DNA from 2 places in the Pectobacterium peruviense genome. Region 2 is predicted to be linked to the other one. Evidence: predicted binding sites of a transcription regulator. Region 2 holds the regulator's gene; the other holds the start of a gene.
The links. The regulator sigma-54, encoded in region 2, starts transcription at its own class of promoters, with help from an activator protein. The targets are predictions, from matches to a motif close to GTTGGCACANNTTTCGCTNT.

Region 1: the regulator sigma-54 is predicted to act here: its motif matches at 1,885-1,904, upstream of glnA (glutamate--ammonia ligase).

Annotation. Positions count from the first base shown of each region.
Region 1 is NZ_CP161826.1:4,853,133-4,857,337, forward strand. It holds gene typA (ribosome-dependent GTPase TypA) at 1-1,613, opposite strand, end outside; gene glnA (glutamate--ammonia ligase) at 1,983-3,392, shown strand; gene glnL (nitrogen regulation protein NR(II)) at 3,597-4,205, shown strand, end outside.
Region 2 is NZ_CP161826.1:4,549,715-4,553,919, reverse strand. It holds gene rapZ (RNase adapter RapZ) at 1-301, opposite strand, end outside; gene ptsN (PTS IIA-like nitrogen regulatory protein PtsN) at 462-935, opposite strand; gene hpf (ribosome hibernation promoting factor) at 1,033-1,320, opposite strand; gene rpoN (RNA polymerase factor sigma-54) at 1,344-2,777, opposite strand; gene lptB (LPS export ABC transporter ATP-binding protein) at 2,827-3,552, opposite strand; gene lptA (lipopolysaccharide ABC transporter substrate-binding protein LptA) at 3,556-4,128, opposite strand; gene lptC (LPS export ABC transporter periplasmic protein LptC) at 4,109-4,205, opposite strand, start outside.

The DNA.
Region 1 (4,205 bases), 300 kb from region 2:
AGACAGTTTACGGTCAGATCGTTAGAACGTGAGTGAATACCGATGATCTGGCCTTCATACACTTCTGCACCGTGTCCGAGGAACAGCTTACCGCGGTCTTGCAGGCTGAACAGTGCAAACGCAACCGCTTTACCCTGACCGTTAGAGACCAGTACACCGTTCTGACGTTGGCCAATTTCACCCTGACGCACGTCATCGTAGTGGCTGAAAGTGGAGTACAGCAGACCAGTACCAGACGTCATGGTCATGAATTCGGTACGGAAACCGATCAAACCACGAGCAGGGATCAGGTAATCCAGACGGATACGACCCTTGCCATCTGGGATCATGTCTTTCACATCACCTTTACGCTCACCCATGGCTTGCATGACTGAACCCTGGTGCTGTTCTTCGATGTCCAGCGTAACGTTTTCAAACGGCTCTTGGTTACGACCGTCAATAATACGGTTAATAACCTTCGGACGTGATACGGCCAGTTCAAAGCCTTCACGACGCATGTTTTCGATCAGAACTGACAGGTGCAATTCACCACGGCCAGAAACGCGGAACGCATCGGCGTCTTCGGTTTCGTCAACGCGCAGGGCAACGTTATGCACCAGCTCTTTGTTCAGACGCTCCAGAATCTGGCGCGACGTCACATACTTACCTTCTTTACCGCAGAATGGTGAAGTGTTGACGTTGAAGAACATGGTAACGGTAGGTTCATCGACGCTCAGTGCTGGCAGCGCTTCGACATTCTGCGGATCGCAGATAGTGTCGGAAATGTTCAGCTCGCCCAGACCGGTAATCGCGATGATATCGCCCGCTTCCGCTTCAGTTGCGTCGATACGCTCCAGACCCAGGTGAGTCAGAACTTTACCTACTTTACCGTTACGAGATTTGCCTTCGCTATCAACAATAGTCACTTGTTGGTTAGGCTTAACTTTACCGCGCTTGATACGGCCGATACCGATAACGCCAACATAGTTGTTGTAGTCCAGCTGAGAAATCTGCATCTGGAACGGCGCATCCATCTCAACCTGAGGCGGAGAAACGTGATCGACAATAGCCTGATACAGCGGAGTCATATCTTCCGCCATCTCGTTATGGTCGAGACCCGCGATACCATTCAGCGCAGAAGCATAAATGATAGGGAAATCCAGTTGCTCGTCGGTCGCATCCAGGTTCACGAACAGGTCGAATACCTGATCGACAACCCAGTCAGGACGCGCACCAGGACGGTCAACTTTGTTGATAACCACAATTGGTTTCAGACCGTTGGCAAACGCTTTTTTGGTCACGAAACGCGTTTGAGGCATAGGGCCATCCATCGCATCAACAACCAGCAGTACCGAGTCAACCATCGACATTACACGCTCAACCTCGCCGCCGAAGTCGGCGTGTCCCGGGGTATCTACGATGTTAATACGGTAGTCTTTCCAATTAATGGCGGTATTTTTTGCGAGGATGGTAATTCCACGCTCTTTCTCCAAATCGTTGGAGTCCATTACACGCTCAGTTGCTTCGACACGTTCACCGAACGTTCCGGATTGTTGCAACAGCTTGTCAACCAGGGTGGTTTTCCCATGGTCAACGTGCGCAATAATGGCGATGTTACGCAAATTTTCGATCACAGCTTTGCCTCAGGCATTTAGAAATAGCGCGCTATTGTACACGTATTAATCGAGGGACTAAACAAGATCACAAGCATCTATGATAAACAACCTAGAGCTGCCTGCTTTGTGATCCCTTTCACGGTGCAAAAGCGCTACAAGCGAACATGAATGCACCAAATAAGTGCAATAATTCACATATGGAGCACCATTTTGGTGCTTTAGACTATAATGGTGCAGTGGGTTTACGTGAGAAAGCCCCAAGGAGCAACACATTGCACACATTTAAAAAGTTGGCACACTTTTAGCTTTAGTCTACTCACGGCAACAACATCAATCCACAACGATATTCGTTCCACGACGATAAATGACCAATCGGGAGAACCAAGTATGTCCGCAGAACATGTTTTGACGATGCTGAATGAGCACGAAGTGAAGTTTGTTGATTTACGCTTCACTGATACTAAAGGTAAAGAGCAGCACGTCACCATTCCGGCTCATCAAGTCAATGCCGACTTCTTCGAAGAAGGTAAAATGTTTGATGGTTCCTCGATTGGCGGCTGGAAAGGTATTAACGAGTCAGACATGGTTCTGATGCCTGATGCTAGCACCGCGATGATCGATCCGTTCTTCGAAGATTCCACGCTGATCATTCGTTGTGACATCCTTGAGCCAGGCACCATGCAGGGCTACGACCGTGACCCGCGTTCTATCGCGAAACGTGCGGAAGATTTCCTGCGTTCTTCCGGCATCGCCGATACTGTACTGTTCGGGCCTGAGCCAGAGTTCTTCCTGTTTGATGACATCCGTTTCGGCAGCAGCACTTCCGGTTCTCACGTTGCTATCGACGATGTCGAAGCTTACTGGAACTCCGGTAAAGCCTACGAAGGCGGTAACAAAGGTCACCGTCCAGGTCTGAAAGGCGGCTACTTCCCAGTTCCACCAGTCGATTCATCACAGGACATCCGTTCTGCTATGTGTCTGACCATGGAGCAAATGGGTCTGGTTGTTGAAGCTCACCACCACGAAGTGGCTACCGCTGGTCAAAACGAAGTGGCTACTCGCTTCAACACCATGACCAAAAAAGCTGACGAAATTCAGATCTACAAATATGTCGTGCATAACGTGGCTCACGCCTACGGTAAAACAGCGACCTTCATGCCAAAACCAATGTTCGGTGATAACGGTTCTGGTATGCACTGCCACATGTCTCTGTCTAAAGACGGTACTAACCTGTTCGCTGGTGACAAATACGGCGGCCTGTCTGAAATGGCTCTGTTCTACATCGGTGGTGTTATCAAGCACGCTAAAGCCATCAACGCCTTGGCAAACCCAACCACCAACTCTTACAAGCGTCTGGTCCCAGGCTACGAAGCTCCTGTTATGCTGGCTTACTCTGCCCGTAACCGTTCTGCTTCAATCCGTATCCCAGTGGTTGCTAGCCCGAAAGCACGTCGTATTGAAGCGCGCTTCCCAGACCCAGCAGCTAACCCGTACCTGTGCTTCGCTGCACTGCTGATGGCTGGCCTCGACGGCATCATCAACAAAATCCACCCTGGCGATGCAATGGACAAAAACTTGTACGACCTGCCGCCGGAAGAAGAAGCAGAGATTCCAAAAGTTGCAGGTTCTCTGGACGAGGCCCTGGCTGCACTGAACGAAGACCGCGAGTTCCTGACCCGTGGTGGCGTATTCACTGACGACGCTATCGAAGCATATATCGAACTGCGTAAACCAGAGATTGACCGCGTTCGTATGACGCCGCACCCAGTTGAGTTCGAACTGTACTACAGCGTTTAATAATCTCTGCCTTGGCGTGGTTGGGTGTGCTGAAACCCAACCATGACCGATAAACAACAGAATACTAAGAAGTTTGTTCTTGTTGCCGTGGAAACGCTTCAGCCCATCTTCGGATGGGCTTTTTTCACCACCGGCATTGGCCGTTGCGACGTAACATCCATCATCCACACTACAATGCACCATGCTGGTGCGGGAGTCTGCGTTATGGCAACAGGCACGCTGCCCGATGCTGGGCAGATCCTAAATTCCCTTATAAACAGCATCTTATTGCTGGATAACGATCTGGCGATTCACTATTCCAACCCGGCAGCACAGCAATTATTGGCACAAAGCTCGCGTAAATTATCCGGCACACCGCTGCCCGATTTGCTGGGATATTTTTCTCTGAATGTCGATTTGCTGCGTGAAAGTCTGGATTCAGGGCAAGGTTTTACGGATAACGAAGTCACGCTCGTCGTGGATGGTAAAGCGCACATCATGTCGCTCACCGCTCAGCGGGTACAAAACGATTTTATCCTACTGGAAATGGCACCGATGGATAATCAGCGCCGTCTTAGTCAGGAACAGCTTCAACATGCACAACAGCAGGCCGCCCGTGATTTGGTCCGGGGCTTGGCGCATGAGATAAAAAATCCGCTTGGCGGATTGCGCGGTGCTGCACAGCTGCTTGCCAAAGCATTGCCCGACCCAGCATTGACGGAATATACCAAAGTCATTATCGAACAAGCTGATCGTCTGCGTAATCTGGTTGATCGCCTGCTCGGGCCACAGCAGCCTGGCCTGCACGTTACCCAAAGCATCCATCAGGTCGCC
Region 2 (4,205 bases):
GACGGGTGTCACTGTAACGACGGATCAACGTATTGCGATCGGCATCCAGAAACAGTAGTTGAGGTGAGAAACTTGGTGGCAGTTGCTCCATGGCGTGCTCAAAGATTTCCGGCGATTCCGGCATATTGCGCACGTCAATGCTGACCGCTGCGGAAATGTTACGTGCCGCAAGCGTATTAGCCAGTTCTGGCAGTAGCACCACGGGTAGATTATCTACGCAGTAGAACCCCATATCTTCCAATGCGCGCAGGGCGACAGATTTCCCTGAACCTGAGCGACCACTGACAATCATCAGCACCATCTGACGACTCCCCTCTGGCAATGTGATGGCGAATTTTCATTGCCGCTGTTTTTATAAAGTGATGTATAGCTAAAAAAATGACGGCTTAGCGCACGGATTGCAAGCATTCTCTGACTCTACAGCGAATTGCCCGTCATCGTGAATATGACGATTATCCGGTTCAACCGGCTTCCGTCATAATCTGGTACAGCTCTTCATCGCTTTGCGCCGCACGCAGGCGTCGGCAAACCGTTTTATCCGCCAGCCGCTTGGCAACAAGCGACAGGGTATGTAAATGGGTTTTACATTGTTCCGCGGGAACCAGCAAGGCAAAAAGCAGATCAACGGCCTGATTATCAATGGCATCGAAAGCGATCGGTTGCTCTAACTGAATGAAAACACCGATGGCGCCCAGCGCATTATCGTCTTCCAGCTTACCGTGAGGAATGGCAATGCCGCCGCCGATTCCCGTACTGCCCATACGTTCCCGGGTGAGAATGGCATCGAAGATAATCTGCGAAGGAATATTGAGCTGCTTAGCGGCCAGCTCACTGATAATTTCCAATGCCCGTTTCTTACTCTGGCAGTGGACGGTGCTTCGGGTGCACTCAGGACGTAATACGGTGCTGAGTTGCAATACGGGATCGTGGCTCATTTTATTTTCACTTAACGACGCTTTCACTTCTGGTGATCCCGACCCACCATGTTAGATGGGCCGAGTTTGTTCCTTTACCAAACGGCAAAGGAGAAAATTAGTGCTGCTTAAGTTTATCTTTATGCTTATTAAGCTGTCTCGCCAGCTTATCAATCAATAAATCTATCGCGGCGTACATATCTTCCGCTTCAGAGGTTGCATGCAGCTCCCCACCATTAACGTGGAGCGTGGCCTCGGCAATTTGCTGAACTTTTTCCACTCTCAATACCACATTGACCTGATTAATCCGGTCAAAATACTGCTCTAATTTGGCAAATTTTCCATTCACAAAATCACGCAGCGGTTCAGTGATCTCGATGTGGTGTCCGGTAATGTTGAGCTGCATAGTGTCTTCCTTCTCTGTTGAGATCAAATCAGTTGTTTACGCTGATTTGATGGTGGGATAGATAAAGACTCTCGGTATTTTGCAACGGTACGGCGCGCCACGATGATGCCCTGATCGGAGAGCAAGGCAGTAAGCTTGCTATCGCTGAGTGGCTTCACGGGGTTTTCCGCTGCAATAAGCTTCTTCACCAGCGCGCGAATTGCCGTTGATGAGGCTTCTCCGCCGCTATCGGTATTTACGTGGCTGGAGAAGAAATATTTTAGCTCAAAAATGCCGCGTGGACTGTGCAGGAACTTCTGTGTCGTCACGCGTGAGATAGTGGATTCATGCATATCCACCGCCTGCGCGATGTCTGCCAGTACCATGGGCTTCATGAATTCTTCACCCTGCTCAAAGAAATCCTGCTGTTGCTCGACGATACAGCGGGTTACTTTCAGCAGCGTGTCATTGCGACTTTCCAGGCTTTTGATGAGCCAACGCGCTTCTTGCAGGTTGCTACGGATAAATTGGCCGTCGCTGTCGTTGCGCGAGCTGTTACCCAACGCCGCGTATTGCTGGTTAATCTGTAGGCGGGGAACGCTATCAGTATTCAGTTCAACGGCCCAGACGCCCTGAACTTTGCGCACCAGCACGTCAGGGATCACGTATTCGGATTCACCCGTGTTGATCGACTGCCCAGGACGTGGATCGAGCGATTGGATCAGCGCCAGCGCTTCTTTCAGCACTTCTTCTTTCAGACGAGTAACGCGGATCAGGCTACGGAAATCATGGTTGGCTAATAGATCGAGATGATCGCTGACGATCAGGCGCGCTTCGGCCAGTCGTGGCGTGCTGTCATCAAATTGAGAAAGCTGTACCAGCAGACAATCACGCAGATCGCGGGCGGCAACGCCAACGGGATCGAAGCGTTGAACGCGCTTAAGTACAGCTTCGACTTCTTCCAGCGTCACGTCGTCGTCACCGATGCTGTCGAGGATGTCCCCCAGCGGCACGGTCAGGTAACCAGTGTTGTCTACCGCATCGACGATAGAAGTCGCAATGGCCGCGTCGGTGTCTGAAAATGGCGTCAGCTCAACCTGCCACATCAGGTAATCCTGAAGCGTTTGCGTGGTTTCGCCTTGATAAATAGGGAGTTCTTCATCGCGATAGTCAGAGCCAGTGCCCGACGGCGTGCCTGCGGAGTAGATCTCATCCCAGGTGGCATCGAGCGGCAATTCTTCCGGCATGTCCCTTTGCTCAAGGGCTTCACCGGTATCCAGTGAATCGCTATCTGCCTTTTCAAATGACTCGATTTCGTCGTGCTGATCCGTTTGTTCGAGCAACGGATTGCTTTCCAGCGCCAGTTGAATCTCCTGTTGCAATTCAAGCGTGGACAGTTGCAACAGGCGGATCGCCTGTTGGAGCTGTGGAGTCATGGCCAGTTGCTGGCTAAGCCTGAGTTGCAAACCTTGCTTCATAAATCGCGCTAACGTCCCATAAGTACTGCAAAGAGAAAATATTACCCTATCAGAGTCGGAAGCCTTCGCCCAGATAGACGCGTTTCACCTGTTCATCGGCCAAAATTTCGGTCGGTGAACCGTGGGCGATCAGATTGCCCTGACTCACGATATAGGCTCGTTCACAGACATCAAGCGTTTCGCGGACGTTATGATCGGTAATCAACACGCCAAGCCCGCTGTCACGCAGATGCTCAATGATTTTTTTAATATCCAGTACGGAGATCGGGTCTACGCCCGCAAACGGTTCATCCAGCAGGATGAATTTCGGATTTGCTGCCAGCGCGCGCGCAATCTCTACGCGGCGTCTTTCCCCACCGGACAGCGATTGTCCCAGACTATCGCGCAAATGAATAATATGGAATTCTTCCATCAGTTCGTTGGCACGATCTTCCTGCTGCTCGGTTGTCAGATCTTTACGGATCTGTAACACCGCCATCAGATTGTCATAGACGCTTAAGCGACGGAAAATAGAGGCTTCCTGCGGCAAATAACCGATGCCACGTAGGGCACGTTCGTGCAGGGGAAGCAGGCTGATGTCATCGTCGTCAATGACGATGCGGCCTTCATCACGCGGGACGATGCCGACGACCATGTAGAACGTGGTCGTTTTACCGGCACCGTTCGGCCCGAGCAGGCCGACGATTTCACCGGAATTGACGGTGAGGCTGACGTTTTCCACGACCTTACGGCCTTTGTACGCCTTGGCCAGATTTTCTGCGGTTAATGTTGCCATAACTTATTCAGTGACCCGTGGTTGCGGTTGCTGAGAACGAGAAGGCTGGTTCTTATTCTCTTTCTCCTGAAGCTGAGAGGGGACTAACACCGTCGTCACGCGTTTTCCTTTGTCGCTGGTCGCTTCCATCTGCTGTTGTTTCACCAGATAAGTGATGCGATCGCCTTTTACATTGCTGTCCTGCTGTTCCAGATAGGCATTGCCTGTCAGCACCAGAAAGTCAGTGGCCAGCTCGTAGCGGATTTTCTGCGCGTGACCTTTCACCGGTTTGCCGTTGTCCTGCATCTGGTAGAACGTCACAGGATTACCGTAACCTTCCACCACTTCACTGCCTTGCGCGCCCTGTGGACGCGTCACGACGACCTTGTCGGCTTTCACTTCAATCGTCCCTTGCTTAACGACAACATTGCCGGTGAACGTCACCGTGTTGCCCTGCATGTCTAGAGATTGCTGTGCTGAATCAATGTGAATAGGTTGGTTGCTATCGCCGGTGACGGCAAAGGCGGAAACGCTGACGGCAAACAGCGAGCTGGCGATCAGGGTGTTACGCATCAGGTTATTGGTTTTGGATTTCATAAGAGGTTTTTACCTTTTCGATCAACTCGGCCGTTTTGTTACGCAGATTTCCGCGCATTTTCATTCCGCTTGAGGTA